Regions from separate parts of the Streptomyces sp. QH1-20 genome, predicted to be linked through region 1. Evidence: riboswitches for the same ligand, from Rfam matches in the RefSeq annotation. Region 1 holds a riboswitch; each other region holds the start of a gene.

Region 1 (5,237 bases):
CCATGCCGCCGTGGTACTGGAAGTAGTCGTCGGAGTCGGCGATGTCGTGCTCGCGGGTGTCGGTGTTCTTCGCCGCGACCGCGATGCGCTTGTAGGCGGTCTCCATCTCCTCGCGGGCCGGGCGGCCCTCGAGTTCACGGCCGTAGGCGTAGCCGCCCCAGACGGTGTAGACCTCGGCGAGGTCGGCGTCGGTGCGCCAGTCGCGGCTGTCGATGAGCTGGAGCAGACCCGCGCCGTAGGTGCCGGGGCGGGAGCCGAAGATGCGGGTGGTGGCGCGGCGTTCGTCGCCGTGCTCGGCGAGGTCGGCCTGGGCGTGCGCGCGGACGTAGTTGTCGTCGGCGGGCTCGTCGAGGGCGGCGGCCAGCCGGACCGCGTCGTCGAGGAGGCCGATGACATGCGGGAAGGCGTCGCGGAAGAAGCCGCTGATGCGCAGGGTGACGTCGATGCGGGGACGGCCCAGTTCGGCCAGGGGGATCGGCTCCAGGCCGTTGACCCGGCGTGAGGCGTCGTCCCAGAGCGGGCGGATGCCCATCAGGGCGAGGGCCTCGGCGACGTCGTCGCCGGAGGTGCGCATCGCGCTCGTGCCCCACAGGGACAGGCCCACCGACTTCGGCCAGTCGCCGTGGTCGGTGCGGTAGCGCTGCAGCAGGGAGTCGGCGAGGGCCTGGCCGGTCTCCCAGGCGAGCCGGCTGGGCACGGCCTTGGGGTCGACGGAGTAGAAGTTGCGGCCCGTCGGGAGGACGTTGACCAGGCCGCGGAGGGGCGAGCCGGACGGGCCGGCCGGGACGAAGCCGCCGTTCAGGGCGTGCACCGCGTGGTCGATCTCGTCGGTGGTGGCGGCCAGGCGGGGTACGACCTCGCGGGCGGCGAAGTCGAGGATCGCGGCGACCTGTTCGCCGTGCTCCCGCGCCACGGCGGCGATCGCGGCCGGGTCCCAGTGCGCGTCCTCCATGGCCTGGACGAGCGCACGGGCCCGCTCCTCCGCCTCGTCGGCGGTGGTGCGGGTGGCGGCGGACTCGTCGAGGCCGAGGGCCTCGCGCAGGCCCGGCAGAGCCTGCGTGCCGCCCCAGATCTGGCGGGCGCGCAGGATCGACAGGACGAGGTTGACGCGTGCCTCACCGGTGGGCGCGCCGCCGAGGACGTGCAGACCGTCGCGGATCTGGGCGTCCTTGACCTCGCACAGCCAGCCGTCGACGTGCAGCAGGAAGTCGTCGAAGCCGTCGTCGTCCGGACGGTCGTCGAGGCCGAGGTCGTGGTCGAGCTTCGCGGCCTGGATGAGCGTCCAGATCTGGGCGCGGATGGCGGGCAGCTTGGCCGGGTCCATCGCGGAGATGGACGCGTACTCGTCGAGGAGCTGCTCCAGGCGGGCGATGTCGCCGTAGGACTCGGCGCGGGCCATCGGCGGCACGAGGTGGTCGACGAGGGTGGCGTGGGCGCGGCGCTTGGCCTGGGTGCCCTCGCCGGGGTCGTTGACGAGGAAGGGGTAGATCAGGGGCAGGTCGCCGAGGGCGGCGTCCGGGCCGCAGGCGGCGGACAGGCCGGCGTTCTTGCCGGGCAGCCACTCCAGGTTGCCGTGCTTGCCGAGGTGGACCATGGCGTCGGCGCCGAAGCCGCCGTCCGCCTGGGAGGCGGCGATCCAGCGGTAGGCGGCGAGGTAGTGGTGCGAGGGCGGCAGATCGGGGTCGTGGTAGATCGCGATGGGGTTCTCGCCGAAGCCGCGCGGCGGCTGGATGAGGATCAGGAGGTTGCCGCGGCGCAGCGCCGCGAGAACGATGTCGCCCTCGGGGTTGGCGCTGCGGTCGACGAACATCTCGCCGGGCGCCGGTCCCCAGTGCTCCTCGACGGCCTCGCGCAGCTCGGCGGGCAGCTCGGCGAACCAGCGCCGGTAGTCGGCGGCCGGGATCCGGACGGGGTTGCGGGCGAGCTGCTCCTCGGTGAGCCACTCCTGGTCGTGGCCGCCGGCCTCGATGAGGGCGTAGATCAGCTCGTCGCCGTCGCCGGACGCGAGGCCGGGGACCTCCTCCGTGCCGAAGTCGTAACCCTCCTCGCGCAGTCGGCGCAGCAGCGCCACGGCGCTGGCGGGGGTGTCGAGCCCGACGGCGTTGCCGATGCGGGAGTGCTTGGTGGGGTAGGCGGAGAGGACGAGCGCGAGGCGCTTGTCGGCCGCGGGGATGTGGCGCAGCCGGGCGTGGCGCACGGCGATGCTGGCGACGCGGGAGGCGCGCTCGGCGTCGGCCACGTACATCGGCAGGCCGTCCTCGTCGACCTCCTTGAAGGAGAACGGGACGGTGATGAGGCGGCCGTCGAACTCGGGTACGGCGACCTGGGTGGCGGCGTCGAGCGGCGAGAGGCCCTCGTCGTTCTCCTCCCAGGCGCTGCGGGGGCCGGTCAGGCACAGGGCCTGGAGGATCGGTACGTCGAGCGCGGCGAGGGCGCCGGCGTCCCAGGACTCGTCGTCGCCGCCGGCCGAGGCGGCCGCGGGCTTGGTGCCGCCCGCGGCGAGGACGGTGGTGACGACGGCGTCGGCGGTGCCGAGCGCCTCGATGAGCTCCGGCTCGGGGGCGCGCAGCGAGGCGACGTACAGCGGCAGGGCGCGGCCGCCCGCGTCCTCGATCGCCCCGCACAGGGTTTCCACGAAGGCGGTGTTGCCGCTCATGTGGTGGGCGCGGTAGTAGAGCACCGCGATGAGCGGGCCGCTCGCGCCGGGCTTGGGGGTGCGCTCCAGCGGGCCCCAGGTGGGGGCGGGCGCGGGTGCCTCGAAGCCGTGTCCGGTGAGCAGCACGGTGTCGGAGAGGAAGCGCGCGAGCTGTTCGAGGTTGTCGGGCCCACCGTGCGCGAGGTAGGCGTGGGCCTCGGCGGCGATGCCGATGGGGACGGTGGAGGCCTCCATCAGCTGGGCGTCGGGCGCCTGTTCGCCGGTGAGGACGACGACGGGGCGGTCCCCGGCGAGCAGCAGGTCGAGGCCCTCCTGCCAGGCGCGGATGCCGCCGAGGAGGCGGACGACGACGAGGTCGGTGCCGTCCAGGAGGGCGGGCAGGTCGTCGAGCGCGAGCCGGGCGGGGTTGGCCAGGCGGTACGGGACCGGGCCCCCGTGAGCGGCAGCCGCGCGGGCGCTGAGCAGGTCGGTGTCGGACGTCGACAGGAGAAGGATCACGCGGCGCTCCCCAGGGCATCGAGGGTCGCCCGGGGTACGCCGGACCGGATGGTGCGCATGCGGCGGCTGGCCTTCCTCGGGGTCCGCGCCCCGGGCGGTTGGAGGACGGCGGGAGTTCCTGACTCGCCCGGCATCGCTGCCGGGCTCACAGTGGCGGGACCGTGCCGGAGTCTCACCGGCTTCCTCCCCTGACGCCGTCGCTGGCGTTTGGCGGACCAGAGGACGAACAAAGAGATTCTGGCCACCGATGAGCATAGTAAGCGCTGACCGTTTGGCACAGGACGGTGCACCCGGTGTGATCGTCGGTATGCTCGCCGCCATGCCCGTCACCCCCACATCCCCCCCGGAGCGGGATAAACCGGCCGCCGGCGGACGGACCGTCCGCGCGGGCGGCGACGCCTGCCCCGGTGCGCTGCGGCTGCACACCGCGGACGACGGTGCGCTGGCGCGCGTCCGGTTGCCGGCCGGGTTGTTGACAGCCCGTCAGGCGGTGGCATTGGCGCTGGTCGCCGAGGAACTGGGCGACGGGAATCTCGACATCACCTCGCGCGGCAACGTCCAGTTGCGCGGGCTGGCCGACGGCTGCGGCGGTGAACTGGCCGACCGGCTGCGGGGCGCGGGGCTGCTGCCGTCCGACCGGTACGACCGGGTGCGCAATGTGGCGGCCTCGCCGTTGTGCGGTCTGGACGGGGCCACGGAGCCGGCCCGCGCCGGGGCAACCGATGTGCAGACCTGGGCGCGCGCCCTGGACGCACTCCTGTGCACCCCCGCGTCCGATGCGCCCGACCCCTCCGAGGGTCTGGATTTGTCAGGTTTGTCGGGCCGTTTCCTCTTCGGACTGGACGACGGCCGCGGCGACATCGTGGCCCTCGGCCCCGATGTGACATTGATCGCAAGCGGCGAGGAGCAGGCCGTGCTGTGCTTCGCCGCCACCGGGCCCGGTCTGCGGATCGCCGCCCGTGACGCGCCGCGCGCGGCCGCGCTGGCCGCGCGCGAGTTCCTCGCGGCACTGGCCCACAGCGGCACCAGGGCCTGGCGTGTCCGGGACCTGGCCCCCGAACACCGCCCGCGCGTCGAAGCGTTGGCGGACCGGCTGACGGCCGCGGGCATCGCTTCCGTCCCGCTGCCCAGGCCCCGTCTGCCGCACGGCCCCCCCGTCGGGCCCGGCCTGGTCACCGGCCGGGACGGGCGGTGCGCCCTGTCGGTGACCGCGCCGCTCGGGCGGCTGACCGCCGCCCAGTGGCGGCTCGTGGCCACCGCGGCCGACCGGGACGGGACGGGCGAGCTGCGTGTGACACCCTGGCGCGGCATCGTCGTCCCCGGCCTCCCGGCCGGTACGGCCCGCTCCCGGCTGACGGCGCTGGCGGACGCCGGACTCGTCACCTCCACCACGTCCCCCTGGCACCGGGCGGGCGCGTGCGCGGGCCGGCCGGGCTGCGCCAAGTCCCTCGCGGACGTACGGGCGGACGCGGCGGCCTGCCTCGCGGGGCTGCCCCCAGCGGGGCTCCCGGTGTACTGGTCCGGCTGCGAGCGGCGGTGCGGCCACCCGGGCGGGACATGGGTCGACGTGCTCGCGACCGGGGACGGCGGCTATCGGATCGCGGTACGGGACGGGGAGACGGAAACGACGACGGAAACAGCCACAGCGGGGGGACTGGCCGACGCGGTCGCGGCGGCCCGTACCTCCGCGGACTGACCCTGCACGACACCACCAGGCGCAACCCAGCAAGCGAGGCACAGTGTTCGAGTACGAGAAGGACGGCGCGTCCATCTACCGCCAGTCCTTTGCCACCATCAGGGCCGAGGCCGACCTCGGCGGACTGCCGCCGGACGTCAGCCAGGTCGCGGTGCGCATGATCCACGCCTGCGGGATGGTCGATCTCGTACGGGACCTCGCGTACTCCCCCCAGGTGGTGGCACGGGCCCGCGAGGCGCTGCGCGCCGGGGCGCCGATCCTGTGCGACGCGAACATGGTCGCCAGCGGGGTGACCCGCAAGCGGCTGCCCGCGGACAACGAGGTGCTGTGCACCCTCGCCGACCCGTCGGTGCCGGAGCTGGCCCGGCGGATGGGCACGACCCGCAG
Region 2 (5,237 bases), 6.6 Mb from region 1:
GGTCCGGGCGCCGGTCACCTGGCCGACGGTGGCCGGTACGTACGTCCCGCGGAGGCGTTCGAGGGATGTCTGCGCCGCGTCGGAGCTCACGTGGTGCGGTACGGGCAGTTCCAGGAGGCTGACGCGCCGGTCGGGTGAGGTGCGCAGTTCCGCCGTGCCGGTGAGGGCCGGGTCGGCTTCGGCGCGGCGGGCGAGTTCGCGCAGCGCGCCGGTCACTTCGTCGGCGAGGGCGGGCTCAGCGCGTACGACGACCTGGTGCATGGACTTCAGTTCCGGGAAGGCGTGGTTCAGCCGGTCGTACGTCTGCATGGCGGGGATGGAGCGGGAGTGGGTCTCGCGGCCCATGTCGGTCAGTTCGAGGTCCAGCAGCGGGGCGGCCAGGGCGAGTGTCGCGAGGACGGCGACGGTCAGGGTGGCGGCCGGACGCCTGCTCGTGGCGCGCAGGACGGCCCCGGTGAGGCGACCGGCACCGCCCTTCGGCTGCCGGGGGTGCTTCGGCTGTGCGGTCCCGCTCCCGGCCGCGCGGGCGGCCTTGCGCAGCGCGCGGCGCTCCGCCCGCTCACCGAACGTGGCCAGCAGCGCGGGCAGCACGGTGAGCGAGCTGACCACGGCGACCAGGGTGACGACGATCGCGCCCGTGGCGATCGAGGAGAAGATGACGTCGTCCACCAGGTACAGCGTCGCGCTGGAGACGGCGACGGCGAGCCCGGAGAGCACGACGGCCCGTCCGGAGGTGGCCGCGGCGAGTTCCACCACGGCCTGCGAGCTGAGCCGGCCGCCCGCCCGGGCGCGTTCCTCCCGTTCGCGCTTGAGGTAGAAGAGGGTGTAGTCGACGCCGACGGCCAGGCCGATCAGCAGGATGACGTTGGTGCCGACGCCCGCGTCGGGGAAGGCGTGCGAGGCCAGCATGGACAGGCCGATGGCGGCGGCGATCGAGGAGAGTGCCAGCAGCAGCGGCACGGTGGCCATCGCCACGGAGCGGAAGACGAACAGCAGGGTGATCAGGGTGACGGGCAGCGCGATGATCTCCGTGCGGGAGAGGTCGTCGCCGCGCAGCTTCTCGACGCCCTTGCTGATGGAGGGGCTGCCGGTTTCCTCCACGCGCAGTGCGGGGTGTGCGGCCCGCACCGCGGCGGTCTGCGCCCGCAGCGGTGCGACGTGCTTCTTGCCGTCGAGCTCGGGGCCCTTCATGGTCACATCGACCCGGACCGCTCTGCCGTCGGCCGAGCGCACGGGCGCGCCCACGGAGGCGACTTCGGGAAGTTTCCGCATCCGGGCGGTGATGTCCCGGGCGGCGGTGTCCGCGGCGGTCCGGTCGAGCGTGTCCGTGCCGGGCTTCGCGGTGATCAGCACGCGCTCCACGGGCTTCTGGTGCAGTCCGCCCCCGGCCGCCATGGCCTCCGCCCGGCCCGCTTCACCGACGCGGAAATCCTCACTGGTGGCGGCGTTGGCGCCCACCGAGATCCCGGCGCCGAGACACAGGGCGACGAACAGGAACCAGCCGCCTATCGCGCGCCACGGGTGCCCGGCACTCCAACGGGCCATACGTACAGGGAAGGTCGTCATGGTGTCCATGCTGGTCGCCGGGGTGCCGCTGCCATGAGCCTCGACCGGTTGAACTTCGTGTCCACCGGTCGGTGGACACGAGGGGTCGCCCCCAGCCCCCTTCGCCCCAAGTCCCTTTCCCTCACACCCCGGTGGGGTCGTCAGGCCCCCTGTCGCACACGCGTCCGCCCCTTTACTCTGGAGGCGCAGTCGGTTCGCGCTGTCCGCCTGGCAGCCGCGTCGTAAGAGGGAACCCGGTGGGAGTCCGGGACTGCCCCGCAACGGTGAGTGGGAACGAACGTCGTCATCGGCACCGGTCCGGGAGAACGGGTCCGGGAAGCGACGGCCGGTAGGTGCGAGGTAGGTCGCGTGCGACCTCGCAGGCCCACGAGTCCGAAACCTGCCCACTGCGCGCGTGCGGCCCGCACGCGCTGATCGCGGTGGCCTCGAGGGTGGGCCGGCGGGTGCAGGTGGGCATCGTGCTCGTGCCGGGCGGCGTCCGCTGTTCCTTCGCGTGCCCTCAGCGGTCCCGGGATCCCGGCGACGCGCGAAGGAGTGCCCTGGTGACCGATGTCCCTCGCCGCCCTCCCCCCAGGCCGCCTCGGTGACGTCCTCCGGGCAAGGGGGCGCCCCCGTCCCGCCCTCCCGTACGGCGGTCGGCACGGCGCCGCAGACCGATCGAGCCGTCGTCGACGCGCGGCCCGTGCTCCGCGTTCCGTGTGCACGGGACGGGCGGACCTTCTCGGGGGTGTGCCACGGCACCCTCGGGGAGCTGTTCCAGGGGCCGCTCCGACACGAGGGCGAGCAACGCATCGCGCTCGTCTCCTTCCCCGTCGACCGGCACTCCTGGGTGCATTTCACCCGGGGTGCCGGCCCTCCGGGGGCCTTGCCGGCCGGGGAGAAGACGGCGCGGGCCGCCGGGCTGTTCCTGGAGCGCTACGGCCTGACCCTGCCGCCGGGCCGGTGGAGTGCCCATTCCGACCTGCGCGTCGGCGTGGGCATGGCCAGCTCCACCGCCGACATCGTGGCGACGCTGCGCTGTCTGTTCCGGATCTTCTCGCTGCCCTACGACCCGCGTGCGGTGATCGAGGTGCTGTCCGCGATCGAACGCGCGGACAGTGTCTTCCTCGACGAGTTCGCGCTGTATCTCAGTGACCGGCACCGTGTCGTCCGCCGCATGGGAACCGCCATCGCCTTCCACACCGCGTTCATCACGGAGGCCGGCACCGTCGACACGGCCGCGGTGACCCCGCTGCTGCTGCGGCACTACCTGCGGCGGTCAGCGGACTACGAGCGCTGCCTGACCGATCTCCTCAAGGGCTTCTCGGCAGCCGATCCCGCGGCTGTCGCCCGTTCGGCGACGACCAGCGCCGCTCTTTCCCAGGAGGTGCTGCCCAAAGCCACGTTCGAGACCGTGCTGGCACACCGCGAGGAGTTCGGGGCGGACGGTGTGTTCGTCGCGCACACCGGCTGCCTCGTCGGCTATCTCTTCGCCCGCCGCCCCTCCCCCGCGCTCAAGGACGAACTGTCCGGCTTCTTCCACACGCTCGGCCACCAGTGCTCATTCGCCCAAGGAGGCTACGGGTGATACACGCCCATATCGCCGACGCTCTCAAGTCCCCGCACCTGATCCGACTGTCCGACGGCATGGTCCTGGCCCGCTTCGAATCCATGAAGATCTACTCCGCGCTCGCCGCGGTGCGCCGACTGCTCGACCGGGGCACGGTCCGGCCCGGGCAGACCCTCGTCGACAGCTCCAGCGGAATCTACGCCCAGGCACTGGCGCTGGCCTGTCACCGCTACGGCATGCGCTGCCACATCGTCGCGTCCACCACCGTCGACGCCACCACCCGCGCCCAGTTGGAGATCCTCGGCGCCACCGTCGAGCAGGTCGCCCCGTCGAAGAACCTCGCACTCGACCAGGAGCTGCGCGTGGCGCGGGTGCGGCAGATCCTGGCGGAGCGTCCCGACGTCCACTGGATGCGTCAGTACCACGACGACATCCACTATCTGGGATACCGGGAGTTCGCGGACATCGTCGCCACCGCGCTCCCGGACCGGCCGCTGACCGTCGTCGGGGGGATCGGGTCGGGCGCCTCCACGGGCGGGCTGGTCGAGCATCTGCGCCGGCGTGATCCGTCGGTCCGTCTGATCGGTCTGCAGCCCTTCGGGAGCGTCACCTTCGGCAGTGAGGACCACCACGATCCGGAGGCCATCATCGCCGGCATCGGCTCCTCGATCGTCTTCGACAACGTCCGCCACCATCTGTACGACGCGATCCACTGGATGGACTTCCAGCACGCCATGGCGGGGGCCGTGGCGCTGCTGCGCGAGCACGCGGTGTTCGCCGGCCTGTCCACGGGCGCCGCCTACCTCGCCGCCTCCTGGGAGGCGCGCCGCTGCCCCGGCCGGCTCCATCTGGTGATCGGGGCCGACACCGGTCACCGCTACGTCGAGCGGGTCTTCGCCCGGCACCGCGAGGCCCTGGACACCGCCGCGCTCGGCCCGGCCGAGATCACGTCGCCGGCGGACCTGTCCATGCCCTGGTCGACGATGGCCTGGAACCGCAGCCCCGCACCGGGCCGGCAGAAGGAGCTCGCATCGTGACGGTGGTCTCCCTGGAAGCCCTCACTTTCGGCCTGGGGCACCTGGTCCGGGCCGCCGACGCGCTCGGCGAGCGGATCCGGCTGCTGACCCGCGACCCGCTCGTCTACGCGCACGAACTGCGGCAGCTGCCGGACGGGGCCCTCGACGTGGTCGAGATCGACACCTTCGACGTGGAGGCCGTGGCCGCGGACCTCGCCCGCCTCCCGGGGCTGCGGGGGCTCATCAGCTCGACCGACACCTGGACGCTGGTCGGTGCCGAGCTGACGGCCCGCTTCCGGCTGCCCGGCCTGGACGCCGCCGTGCTGGAGCTGACGCGGGACAAGGCAAGGGTGCGCAATCTGCTCCACGAGGCGGGCCTGACGAGGGGCCGGGCAGTGGAGGCCGGAGCCCTGGGGGCCGACGCCGACTACCCGCGTCGGCTGGGGAAGGAGGTGGGCTTCCCCGCCGTCCTGAAGGACACCGCCGGAACCGGCAGCCAGAACGTCTGGCTCGCCCGGGACTTACCGGAGCTCGAAGAGGCCCTGCGCGAGGCCGGCGGGCGGCGGCTGACCGGCCGCCTCTTCGCGGAGCCGTACTTCTCCGGGCCTCTCTACAGCGCCGAGACACTCACCTGGGAGGGGCGGACCAGGCTGCTGGGCGTCTCCAGCCGGTTGATGTCGCACGAGCCGCACTTCCGTGAGGAGATCACCGCGTTCCCCGTCGCCTTCCCCGAGCCGCAACGCCTGTCGCTGGAGAAGTGGCTGGGCGAGATCCTCGCGGCAGTGGGGTACACCGACCGGTTTGCCCACGTCGAGTTCGCCCTCACCGTGACGGGCCCGGAGATCATCGAGATCAATCCTCGGATCGGCGGTGCTCTCGTCGCGGAGGGCATGTGCCGGGCTCTCGGCTGCAATGTGTACGAGGCGATGGTGGAGGCCTCTCTCGGCCGTCGCCCCCGCCTCATCGACGCGGAGCTGCCGGGCGGCCCGGCGGTCGCGTTCGTACTCGGATACCCGGAACGCGCAGGGGTGTTCACGGGTGTGACGGGCCTCGACCGGCTGGAGGACATGCCGGGGTCGCCCGCCTGGTATCCGGTCAAGCGCGTC
Region 3 (5,237 bases), 1.6 Mb from region 1:
CTGCTGGGCGGCGACCTCTATACCGCGTACACCTTCGTGGCCGTCCCGGCGGCTATCTACGCGGGCGGCGCGGCGGGGTTCTTCGCGGTGCCGTACACGATCCTCTGTTATCCGCTGGTGTTCACCTTCCTGCCCCGGCTGTGGTCGGTCTCGCACAAGCACGGCTATGTCACCTCGTCGGACTTCGTCCGCGGCCGGTTCGGGTCCAAGGGGCTGTCGCTGGCCCTCGCGCTGACCGGCATCCTCGCGACGATGCCGTACATCGCGCTCCAGCTCGTCGGCATCCAGGCCGTCCTGGACGTGATGGGCGTCGGCGGCGGGTCGAACTGGTTCATGAAGGACCTGCCGCTGCTGATCGCCTTCGGCGTGCTCGCCGCCTATACCTATTCCTCCGGGCTGCGGGCGCCGGCGCTGATCGCCTTCGTCAAGGACGCGCTGATCTACATCGTGATCATCGTGGCGATCGTCTACATCCCGATCAAGCTCGGCGGCTTCGACGACATCTTCGCCAAGGCGGGCGAGGCGTTCGCGGTCGAGAACCCGGCGACCGGCAAGCCGCGCGGTTCCCTGGTGACCGGGCCGGAGGCGCAGTGGGCGTACGCGACGCTCGCCCTCGGGTCGGCGATGGCGCTCTTCCTCTATCCCCACTCGGTGACGGCGGTCCTCTCCAGCCGCAGCCGCAACGTCATCCGCCGGAACACCACGATCCTGCCGCTGTACTCGCTGATGCTCGGGCTGCTGGCGATCCTCGGCTTCATGGCGCTCGCCGCCGGGGTCAAGGTCAAGAACGGCCAGCTGGCCATCCCGCAACTCTTCGAGAACATGTTCCCGGACTGGTTCACGGGCGTCGCCTTCGCCGCGATCGGGATCGGCGCGCTCGTCCCGGCGGCCATCATGTCGATTGCCGCCGCGAATCTGTTCACCCGCAACATCTACAAGGACTTCATCAGGCCGGACGCCACGCCCGAGCACGAGGCGAAGGTCTCCAAGCTCTCCTCGCTGCTGGTGAAGGTCGGCGCGCTGGCCTTCGTGCTCACCATGGACAAGACCGTCGCGATCAACTTCCAGCTGCTCGGCGGCATCTGGATCCTGCAGACCGTCCCGGCCCTGGTGGGCGGGCTCTTCACCCGCTGGTGCCACCGCTGGGCGCTGCTCGGCGGCTGGGCGGCCGGAATGATCTACGGCACCTGGCGGGCGTACGACACGCCGAGCGCGACGCAGGACCACTTCGGCAACACGAACCTCATCCCGCTCATCGGTGAGAAGGGTTACATCGGCCTCACGGCCTTCGTCCTCAACGTCATCGTGGTGATCGTCCTCACCTTCGTGCTCAGGAAGCTCGGCGCCCCGGACGGCGTGGACCAGACGAAGGCGTCGGACTACACCGCCGACGCGGGTGACCCGGGCGTGGTGGAGAAGCTCCCGGCGGCCACCGCGGGAGCACCCGGCGGCCACTGACCCCCACACCCCCGACCGCGCCTCTGAGGCCGCCGCTCCCCGACGAACAGGGGGGCGGCGGCCTTCGCCTTGCGGGTGCCGCCCCGACGCTCGCAGAGGCCCTTCGGGGGGCTTCGGGGGAGGCCTCCGAGGGCCGTGACGGGGGCTCAGGCGATAAGCGATTCGAGGTCCAACACCCGGGCGCTCTAGCACATTCCGCACCCAGCTCATTACCGCGCGACACAACATGTGGGGGCGCGTACGAGTGGCAGCACTAGATGTATGCTCGTCCTCGCTGTCGCCGCAGGGGAATCCGGTGGAAATCCGGAACTGTCCCGCAACGGTGTATGTGTGCGGTTTTACGTACCCAGAGTCCGAGGACCTGCCGACAGCGCGCCCGCCTCCGAGCCTCCGCTCGGAACAGGGCGTCGAATTCGTCCGGGTCTCGCGGGTTGGGCCGGTGGACGCTGCGTGGCATGCCCTGGTGCAGGGGTGTCCCCGTACGCGCCCGTCGCGCCCGCCCGCCCGGCCCACACCACTGCCGAGCGAGGGAGAGCCCCACGTGACCATCGCGCCCGCCGATCCGGTCTCAGCGACAGCGGAAGCGACCGGCGGCCCCGGGACCGCGCTGCTGCGCACCCTGACCGACCTCACCGCCGATCTGCCCGCCACCGACCCCGGCAAGGTCGCCGCCGCCGCACTGCGCGGCCGGCACCCGGGCTCGGACGAGGCCGAGTTGCGGTCCCTGGCCACCGAGGCCGCCGCCGGGCTCATCGCCGAGGAGCCGGAGTACTCCCGGCTCGCCGCGCGACTGCTCACGCGTGCGATCGCCGACGAGGCGGCCGGACAGGGCGCGCTCTCCTTCTCCGCCTCCGTCGCGGTCGGCCACCGCGAGGGCCTGATCGCCGACGAGACGGCCGCGTTCGTCGTGACGCACGCCGAGCGCCTGGACGCCCTCGTGGACGCCGCGCTCGCCGACGGCGCCGACGACCGCTTCGGCTACTTCGGTCTGCGCACCCTGCACAGCCGCTACCTGCTGCGCCACCCCATCACCCGCCAGGTCGTCGAGACCCCGCAGCACTTCCTGCTGCGCGTGGCCTGCGGCCTCGCCGAGGACCACTCGACGCGGGCCCTGGACGACGTGGCCGAGCTGTACCGGCTGACCAGCACGCTCTCCTACCTGCCGTCCTCCCCCACGCTCTTCAACTCCGGCACCCGGCACCCGCAGATGTCCTCCTGCTACCTGCTGGACTCGCCGCTGGACGAGCTGGACTCGATCTACGACCGCTACCACCAGGTGGCGCGGCTGTCGAAGCACGCCGGCGGCATCGGCCTGTCGTACTCGCGCATCCGCTCGCGCGGCTCGCTGATCCGCGGCACCAACGGCCACTCCAACGGCATCGTGCCGTTCCTGCGCACGCTGGACGCCTCCGTCGCCGCCGTCAACCAGGGCGGCCGGCGCAAGGGCGCGGCCTGTGTCTACCTGGAGACCTGGCACGCGGACATCGAGGAGTTCCTGGAGCTCCGCGACAACACCGGTGAGGAGGCCCGCCGCACGCACAACCTCAACACCGCGCACTGGATCCCGGACGAGTTCATGCGCCGCGTCGAGGCGGACTCCGACTGGTCGCTGTTCTCCCCCGCCGACACCCCCGAGCTGGTCGACCTGTGGGGCGACGAGTTCGACGCGGCGTACCGCAAGGCCGAGGCCGACGGCAAGGCGATCAAGACGATCCCCGCGCGCGTGCTGTACTCCCGGATGATGCGCACCCTCGCGCAGACCGGCAACGGCTGGATGACCTTCAAGGACGCGTCCAACCGCACCGCGAACCAGACCGCCGAGCCCGGCAAGGTCGTCCACTCCTCGAACCTCTGCACCGAGATCCTCGAGGTCACCGACGACGGCGAGACGGCCGTCTGCAACCTCGGTTCGGTCAACCTGGCGCAGCACCTGGGCGCCGACGGCGAGATGGACTGGGAGAAGCTGGACCGCACGGTCCGCACTGCCGTGACCTTCCTCGACCGCGTCGTGGACATCAACTTCTACCCGACCGAGCAGGCCGGGAACTCCAACAGCCGCTGGCGTCCGGTGGGCCTGGGCCTCATGGGTCTCCAGGACGTCTTCTTCCGGCTGCGGCTGCCCTTCGACTCCGCCGAGGCGAAGGAGCTGTCCACCCGGATCTCCGAGCGCATCATGCTCGCGGCGTACGAGGCGTCCGCCGACCTCGCCGAGCGGCACGGCCCGCACCCGGCCTGGTCCGCGACCCGCACCGCGCGCGGCGTGCTGCACCCCGACCACTACCCGAACGCCGAGCAGCGCTGGGCCGACCGCTGGGACGCGCTGCGCGCCCGGATCGCGAAGACGGGCATGCGCAACTCGCTGCTGCTCGCCATCGCGCCGACGGCCACCATCGCCTCCATCGCGGGTGTGTACGAGTGCATCGAGCCGCAGGTCTCCAACCTCTTCAAGCGCGAGACGCTCAGCGGTGAGTTCCTCCAGGTCAACACCTACCTGGTGGAGGACCTGAAGCAGCTCGGCGTGTGGGACCGCACCACGCGTGACGCGATGACGGACGCCAACGGCTCGATCCAGGACATGAACTGGATCCCCAAGGAGGTGCGCGACCTCTACCGCACCGCCTGGGAGATCCCGCAGCGCGCCCTGATCGACATGGCCGCGGCCCGTACGCCGTACCTGGACCAGAGCCAGTCGCTGAACCTCTTCATGGCCTCGCCCACCATCGGCAAGCTCAGCTCGATGTACGCGTACGCCTGGAAGCAGGGCATCAAGACGACGTACTACCTGCGCTCGCGTCCGGCGACCCGGATCGCCCGCTCGGCCGGCGCCGCCGCCACCATCCCCGTACAGCAGGTCGCGACCCCGGACGCCGACGCCGTCGCCTGCTCCCTTGAGAACCCCGAGTCCTGCGAGGCATGCCAGTAATGTCGTCCGAACAGAAGAACCTGCTCGACCCCGGGTTCGAGCTGACGCTGCGCCCGATGCGGTACCCGGACTTCTACGACCGCTACCGCGACGCGATCAAGAACACCTGGACCGTCGAGGAGGTCGACCTCCACTCGGACGTCGCCGACCTCGCCAAGCTGTCCCCGGGTGAGCAGCACATGATCGGCCGCCTCGTCGCGTTCTTCGCGACCGGCGACTCGATCGTGGCGAACAACCTCGTCCTCACGCTGTACAAGCACATCAACTCCCCCGAGGCGCGGCTGTACCTGTCGCGGCAGCTCTTCGAGGAGGCCGTGCACGTCCAGTTCTATCTGACGCTGCTGGACACCTACCTCCCCGACCCGGAGGACCGTGCCGCCGCCTTCGACGCGGTCGAGAACATCCCCTCGATCCGTGAGAAGGCCCAGTTCTGCTTCAAGTGGATCAATGAGGTCGAGAAGCTGGAGCGGCTGGAGACGAAGGCCGACCGCCGTCGCTTCCTGCTGAACCTGATCTGCTTCGCGGCGTGCATCGAGGGCCTGTTCTTCTACGGCGCCTTCGCCTACGTGTACTGGTTCCGCTCGCGCGGTCTGCTGCACGGCCTGGCGACCGGCACCAACTGGGTCTTCCGTGACGAGACCATGCACATGAACTTCGCGTTCGAGGTCGTGGACACCGTCCGCCAGGAGGAGCCCGACCTCTTCGACGACGAGCTCCAGCAGCAGGTCACCGACATGCTGCGGGAAGCCGTCGAGGCGGAGCTGCAGTTCGGCCGCGACCTGTGCGGCGAGGGCCTGCCGGGCATGAACACCGAGTCCATGCGCGAGTACCTCCAGTGCGTCGCCGACCAGCGCCT
Region 4 (5,237 bases), 120 kb from region 1:
TCTGGACGGCCTGGCCGCCGGTCAGCGCGCCGAGCGCGTGGATGTAGTCACGCTCGTGGAGCTGCCGCCACAGCCGCTCGGCGCCGCGCCGGGCCAGGGTGTGCTCCTCCCGGACGCTGCCGCTCAGCCGCACCACGTCCTCGGCGCCGTACGAGCGCCGCACGCCCTGCCAGCGCGGGTCTGTCGCCCACCGCTGTGCCAGCTCCTCGGCCGTCGTCGTCCCTGTCTGCGCCATGACCGCCTCCCAGTGTCGCCGTGCCGCGTGAATCCGCGCCGGATCCGCGTCGCATCCGCAGCGCCTCCGCGCCGGACCCGCACCGAACGTGCTCGGATTTCTGCCAAGAATGTGAAGGGAAGTGTTTCCCCTGGTAAGTACGGCCCGCCGTAGCTCCGTTGAGCGGGCAATGTCGAGAAACCGGGGCTCCGGCGGGCCGTGCTACGACTCTGGCAGTGGCACTCAGTGTCATCAACCCTGGCGGATTGCCAAGTTCTGTGAATCTTCCCGGGCTTGTCTGCCAACTTTGCCAACTCTGTCAACCTTGCCGAGCTGCCATGGCCGGGGTCCGCTCGCCCCGGCTAGGGTGAGCGCACGGAGCCGGGGGCGGCCGGAGGGGGCCTGGGGTGAGCGGGAACACGAGCGAGGCATGAGCAAGACATACGCGGGGGTGCGACTGCGGCGGCTGCGCGAGGAACGGCGGCTCAGCCAGGCCCAACTGGCCCGGATGCTCGCCATCTCGCCCAGCTACCTCAATCAGATGGAGCACGACTCCCGCCCGCTCACCGTGCCCGTACTGCTGCGGCTCACCGAGGCGTTCGGCGTGGACCCCGGCTTCTTCTCCGAGCGCGACACCGGCCGCGTCCTGGCCGACCTGCGCGAAGCCCTCGCCGACGAGGTGGCCGCCGCCCGTGTCTCGCCCACCGATCTGTCGGAACTCGCCTCCCGGCTGCCCGCCGTGGCGGCGGTGCTGCTCGACCTGGGCCGGCGCAACCAGGCCCTGACCGAGCGGCTCGCGGAGGTCGCCGAGCGCCGCGGCACCGACGACCCGGATCTCCCGCGCTCCGCCCACGAGGAGATCCGCGAGTTCTTCTACCGTCGGCAGAACTACCTTCACACCGTCGACACCGCCGCCGAGGAACTGGCCGCCGAGATCGGCATCCGTCCCGGCGAGGTGCTGCCCGCCCTGGCCGCCCGGCTCGCCGAACGCCACGGGGTCCGCATCGCCGCCGACGCCGACCACCTCCACACCTACGACCCCCGCGCCCGGGTGCTGCACCTGTCGAACCGGCTGCGCCCCGGCCAGCAGGCCTTCCGGATGGCGACCCAGCTCGCCCTGCTCGAGTACGACGGGGAACTCACCCGGCTCGCCTCGGAGGACTACGACGAAGACTCCGCCGTCCGGCCGCTGGCCCGGATCGGCATCGCCAACTACGTCGCCGCCGCGCTGATCCTGCCGTACCGCGAGTTCCACGCCGCGGCGGAGGAGCTGCGGTACGACATCGAGCGGCTCGCCGACCGTTTCGGGCTCGGCTACGAGACCGTCTGCCACCGGCTCAGCACGCTGCAGCGCCCGCGGCTGCGCGGGGTGCCCTTCTCCTTCGTACGGGTCGACCGCGCGGGCAACATGTCCAAACGGCAGTCGGCCACCGGCTTCCACTTCTCCCGGGCCGGCGGCACCTGTCCGCTGTGGAACGTCTACGAGGCGTTCGCCTCTCCCGGCCGCATCCATGTGCAGATCGCGGCCATGCCGGACGGGCAGCGCCATCTGTGGACCGCCCGCACCGTCACCCGGCACCGGGGTGGCTGGGGCGAGCCCGGCAAGACCTTCGCCATCGGGCTCGGCTGCGAGATCCGCCACGCATCCCGGCTCGTCTACTCCGACGGACTCGACCTCGACAACGCCACGGCCGCCACCCCCATCGGCATGGGCTGCCGGATCTGCGAACGCCTGGACTGCCCGCAGCGGGCCGTCCCACCGCTCGGCCGGCCCCTCGCCGTCGACGAGAACCGCAGCACCTTCGTGCCGTACCCGGTGCGGGACGCCGGGCCCCGCTGAACCCGGGCCTTGATCCGGGCCGCTGACACTCCGGGCCGGGAGACCCTGGACTTACTAGGACGTCCAACTATATGTTCGGGGGACAAGGTCCGCGGTGCAGGGAAGCCGGTGTGAATCCGGCACGGTCCCGCCACTGTGACCGGGGAGTTCGTCCTCGCGGTACACGCCACTGACGAGCGGGATGTCGGGAAGGCACGGGGACGCGCGGTGATCCGGGAGTCAGGATACCGGCCGCGGAACGTTCCGTGTTGTCCACGAGGATGGAGCAGACACGCATGGCACCGGTCCGTACCCACGACCCTGGTGATCCGGCGCGGCGAGCGGCTGTTCCCGCTCGCTGACGGTTCCCGGCCCTTCGCGTCCCGCGACCCGTCGGCGGCCGCGCGCAACTCGCGCCCTCCGCCGGACGCTTCGCGCCGTCCTCGGATCTCACCTGACGAGAGCAGGCTCTCCCATGGTCCGTGAACTCACCCATTTCATCGGCGGCAGGCACACCCCGGGAACATCGGGTGCCTACGGCGATGTGTACGACCCCAACACCGGCGCCGTGCAGGCCCGGGTGCCCCTGGCGAACCGGGCCGAGACCGAGGCGGCCGTCGCCGACGCGGCCGAGGCCCAGCGGGAGTGGGGCGAGTGGAACCCGCAGCGCCGGGCCCGCGTCCTGCTGCGGTTCCTCCAGCTCGTCGAGGGCGAGAAGGACTCCCTCGCCCGGCTGCTGTCCTCCGAGCACGGCAAGACCGTCCCCGACGCCCTCGGCGACATACAGCGCGGTCTGGACGTGGTGGAGTTCGCCGCCGGCATCCCGCACCTGCTCAAGGGCGACTTCAGCGACAACGCCGGGACCGGCATCGACGTGCACTCCCTGCGCCGCCCGATCGGCGTGACAGCGGGCATCACCCCGTTCAACTTCCCCGCGATGATCCCGCTGTGGAAGGCCGCCCCGGCCATCGCCTGCGGCAACTCCTTCATCCTCAAGCCCTCCGAGCGCGACCCGTCCGTCCCGCTCCGGCTCGCCGAGCTGTTCCTGGAAGCGGGCCTGCCGCCCGGTGTGCTCAACGTCGTCAACGGAGGCAAGGAAGCCGTCGACACCCTGCTCGAGGACCCGCGGGTGCAGGCGCTCGGCTTCGTCGGCTCGACCCCGATCGCCGCCCGCATCTACGCCACCGCCGCCGCCCACGGCAAGCGGGCCCAGTGCTTCGGCGGCGCCAAGAACCATCTGATCGTGATGCCGGACGCCGACCTCGACCAGGCCGCCGACGCCCTGATCGGCGCGGGCTACGGCTCGGCCGGGGAGCGCTGCATGGCGATCTCCGTCGCCGTGCCCGTCGGCGAGGACACCGCCGACGCGCTGGTCGCCCGCCTCAAGGAGCGGATCGGCACCCTGCGGATCGGCCGGTCCGACGACCCCGAGGCCGACTTCGGCCCCCTCGTCGGCCGCGACGCCGTCGACCGGGTCCGCGGCTATGTGGACCTCGGAGTGGAGGAGGGCGCCGAACTCGTCGTGGACGGGCGCGGCTTCACCCTCGCCGGGCACGAGAACGGCTTCTTCGCCGGCGCCTCCCTCTTCGACCGGGTCACCCCGGACATGCGGATCCACCAGGAGGAGATCTTCGGGCCCGTCCTGTCGGTGGTCCGCGCGGCGGACTACGAGGAGGCGCTGCGGCTGCCCTCCGAGCACGCCTTCGGCAACGGCGTCGCGATCTTCACCCGCGACGGGGACACCGCCCGCGACTTCACCCGGCGCGTGGACACCGGCATGATCGGCGTCAATGTGCCGATCCCCGTGCCGGTCGCGTACCACTCCTTCGGCGGCTGGAAGCGCTCCGGCTTCGGCGACCTGGGCCAGCACGGTCCGGACGCCATCCGCTTCTACACCCGCACCAAGACCGTCACCTCGCGCTGGCCCTCCGGGGTCAAGGAGGGCGCGAGCTTCACCATCCCCACGATGGGATGAGCGCCATGACGACAGGCCTCACCGAGGACCAGCTCGCGCTGGCCGGGACGACGCTGGACTTCGCCCGGGAACACCTCGCCCCGCATGCCGTCGCCTGGGACCAGGACAAACACTTCCCCCTCGACGTGCTGCGCAAGGCCGCGGGCCTCGGTCTCGGCGGCGTCTACGTGCGCGAGGACGCGGGGGGCTCCGGCCTCACCCGCGCGGACGGCGTGCTGATCTTCGAGGTACTGGCCACCGGCTGTCCCTCCATCGCCGGTTATCTCTCCATCCACAACATGGTCGGCTGGATGATCGACCGCTACGGCGACGAAGCCCAGCGCGCCCGTTGGCTGCCCCGGCTGTGCTCGATGGACACCCTCGGCAGCTACTGCCTGACCGAGCCGGGCGCGGGCTCCGACGCCGCCGCGCTGCGGACCCGCGCCGTACGCGACGGGAACTCCTACGTCCTGACGGGCGTGAAGCAGTTCATCTCCGGCGCCGGAGCCGCCGAGGTGTACATCGTCATGGCGCGCACGGGCGGGGAGGGGCCGGGAGGCATCTCCGCGTTCGTCGTCGAACGGGACGACCCCGGGCTGTCCTTCGGCCCCGACGAGAAGAAGATGGGCTGGAACGCCCAGCCCACCCGCCAGGTCGTCCTGGACGGCGTCCGCCTCCCGGCCGACCGCCGGCTCGGCGCCGAGGGCGACGGCTTCCGCATCGCCATGAACGGGCTCAACGGCGGCCGGCTCGGCATCGCCGCCTGCTCCCTCGGCGGCGGACAGAACGCCCTGCACCGCAGCCTGGAATACCTCGCCGACCGGGAGGCCTTCGGGGCACCGCTGCTCGACGCCCAGGCACTGCAGTTCCGCCTCGCCGACATGGCGACCGAACTCGCCGCCGCCCGCGCCCTGGTCCGCCAGGCCGCGGAGGCCCTGGACCGCGGCGACCCCCAGGCGGCGCAGCTGTGCGCCATGGCCAAACGCTTCGCCACCGACACCGGCTACTCCGTCGCCGACCGCGCCCTGCAACTGCACGGCGGCTACGGCTACCTCACCGAGTACGGCATCGAGAAGATCGTCCGAGACCTTCGCGTGCACCGGATCCTGGAAGGAACGAACGAGATCATGCGCCTGATCGTGGCCCGCGGACTGACGGGAGCCGCCCGATGACCCCGACGACGGACGGCAGTGACGACTGCGTACTGCTGCGCACCGAGGGCCGTGCCGCATACCTCACCCTCAACCGGC

The links. A riboswitch is a leader RNA that binds a small molecule or an ion and turns the genes downstream of it on or off. The one in region 1 is predicted to bind cobalamin.
Region 2: it holds a riboswitch for cobalamin, as region 1 does, so the genes downstream of both, AB8O64_RS01620 (hypothetical protein) here and cobN (cobaltochelatase subunit CobN) in region 1, are expected to answer to the same signal.
Region 3: it holds a riboswitch for cobalamin, as region 1 does, so the genes downstream of both, AB8O64_RS24090 (ribonucleoside-diphosphate reductase subunit alpha) here and cobN (cobaltochelatase subunit CobN) in region 1, are expected to answer to the same signal.
Region 4: it holds a riboswitch for cobalamin, as region 1 does, so the genes downstream of both, AB8O64_RS30720 (CoA-acylating methylmalonate-semialdehyde dehydrogenase) here and cobN (cobaltochelatase subunit CobN) in region 1, are expected to answer to the same signal.

The regions. Positions count from the first base shown of each region.
Region 1 covers NZ_CP166299.1:6,934,985-6,940,221, reverse strand. The annotation lists gene cobN (cobaltochelatase subunit CobN) at 1-3,154, opposite strand, end outside; cobalamin riboswitch at 3,244-3,389, opposite strand; gene AB8O64_RS31280 (cobalamin biosynthesis protein CobG) at 3,474-4,850, shown strand; gene AB8O64_RS31275 (precorrin-8X methylmutase) at 4,894-5,237, shown strand, end outside.
Region 2 covers NZ_CP166299.1:329,040-334,276, forward strand. The annotation lists gene AB8O64_RS01615 (MMPL family transporter) at 1-1,566, opposite strand, end outside; cobalamin riboswitch at 1,740-1,968, shown strand; gene AB8O64_RS01620 (hypothetical protein) at 2,150-3,133, shown strand; gene AB8O64_RS01625 (cysteine synthase family protein) at 3,130-4,152, shown strand; gene AB8O64_RS01630 (ATP-grasp domain-containing protein) at 4,149-5,237, shown strand, end outside.
Region 3 covers NZ_CP166299.1:5,289,474-5,294,710, reverse strand. The annotation lists gene mctP (monocarboxylate uptake permease MctP) at 1-1,458, shown strand, start outside; cobalamin riboswitch at 1,703-1,842, shown strand; gene AB8O64_RS24090 (ribonucleoside-diphosphate reductase subunit alpha) at 2,000-4,381, shown strand; gene AB8O64_RS24085 (ribonucleotide-diphosphate reductase subunit beta) at 4,372-5,237, shown strand, end outside.
Region 4 covers NZ_CP166299.1:6,813,880-6,819,116, forward strand. The annotation lists gene aceA (isocitrate lyase) at 1-235, opposite strand, end outside; gene AB8O64_RS30715 (short-chain fatty acyl-CoA regulator family protein) at 645-2,054, shown strand; cobalamin riboswitch at 2,123-2,305, shown strand; gene AB8O64_RS30720 (CoA-acylating methylmalonate-semialdehyde dehydrogenase) at 2,509-4,008, shown strand; gene AB8O64_RS30725 (acyl-CoA dehydrogenase family protein) at 4,005-5,159, shown strand; gene AB8O64_RS30730 (enoyl-CoA hydratase/isomerase family protein) at 5,156-5,237, shown strand, end outside.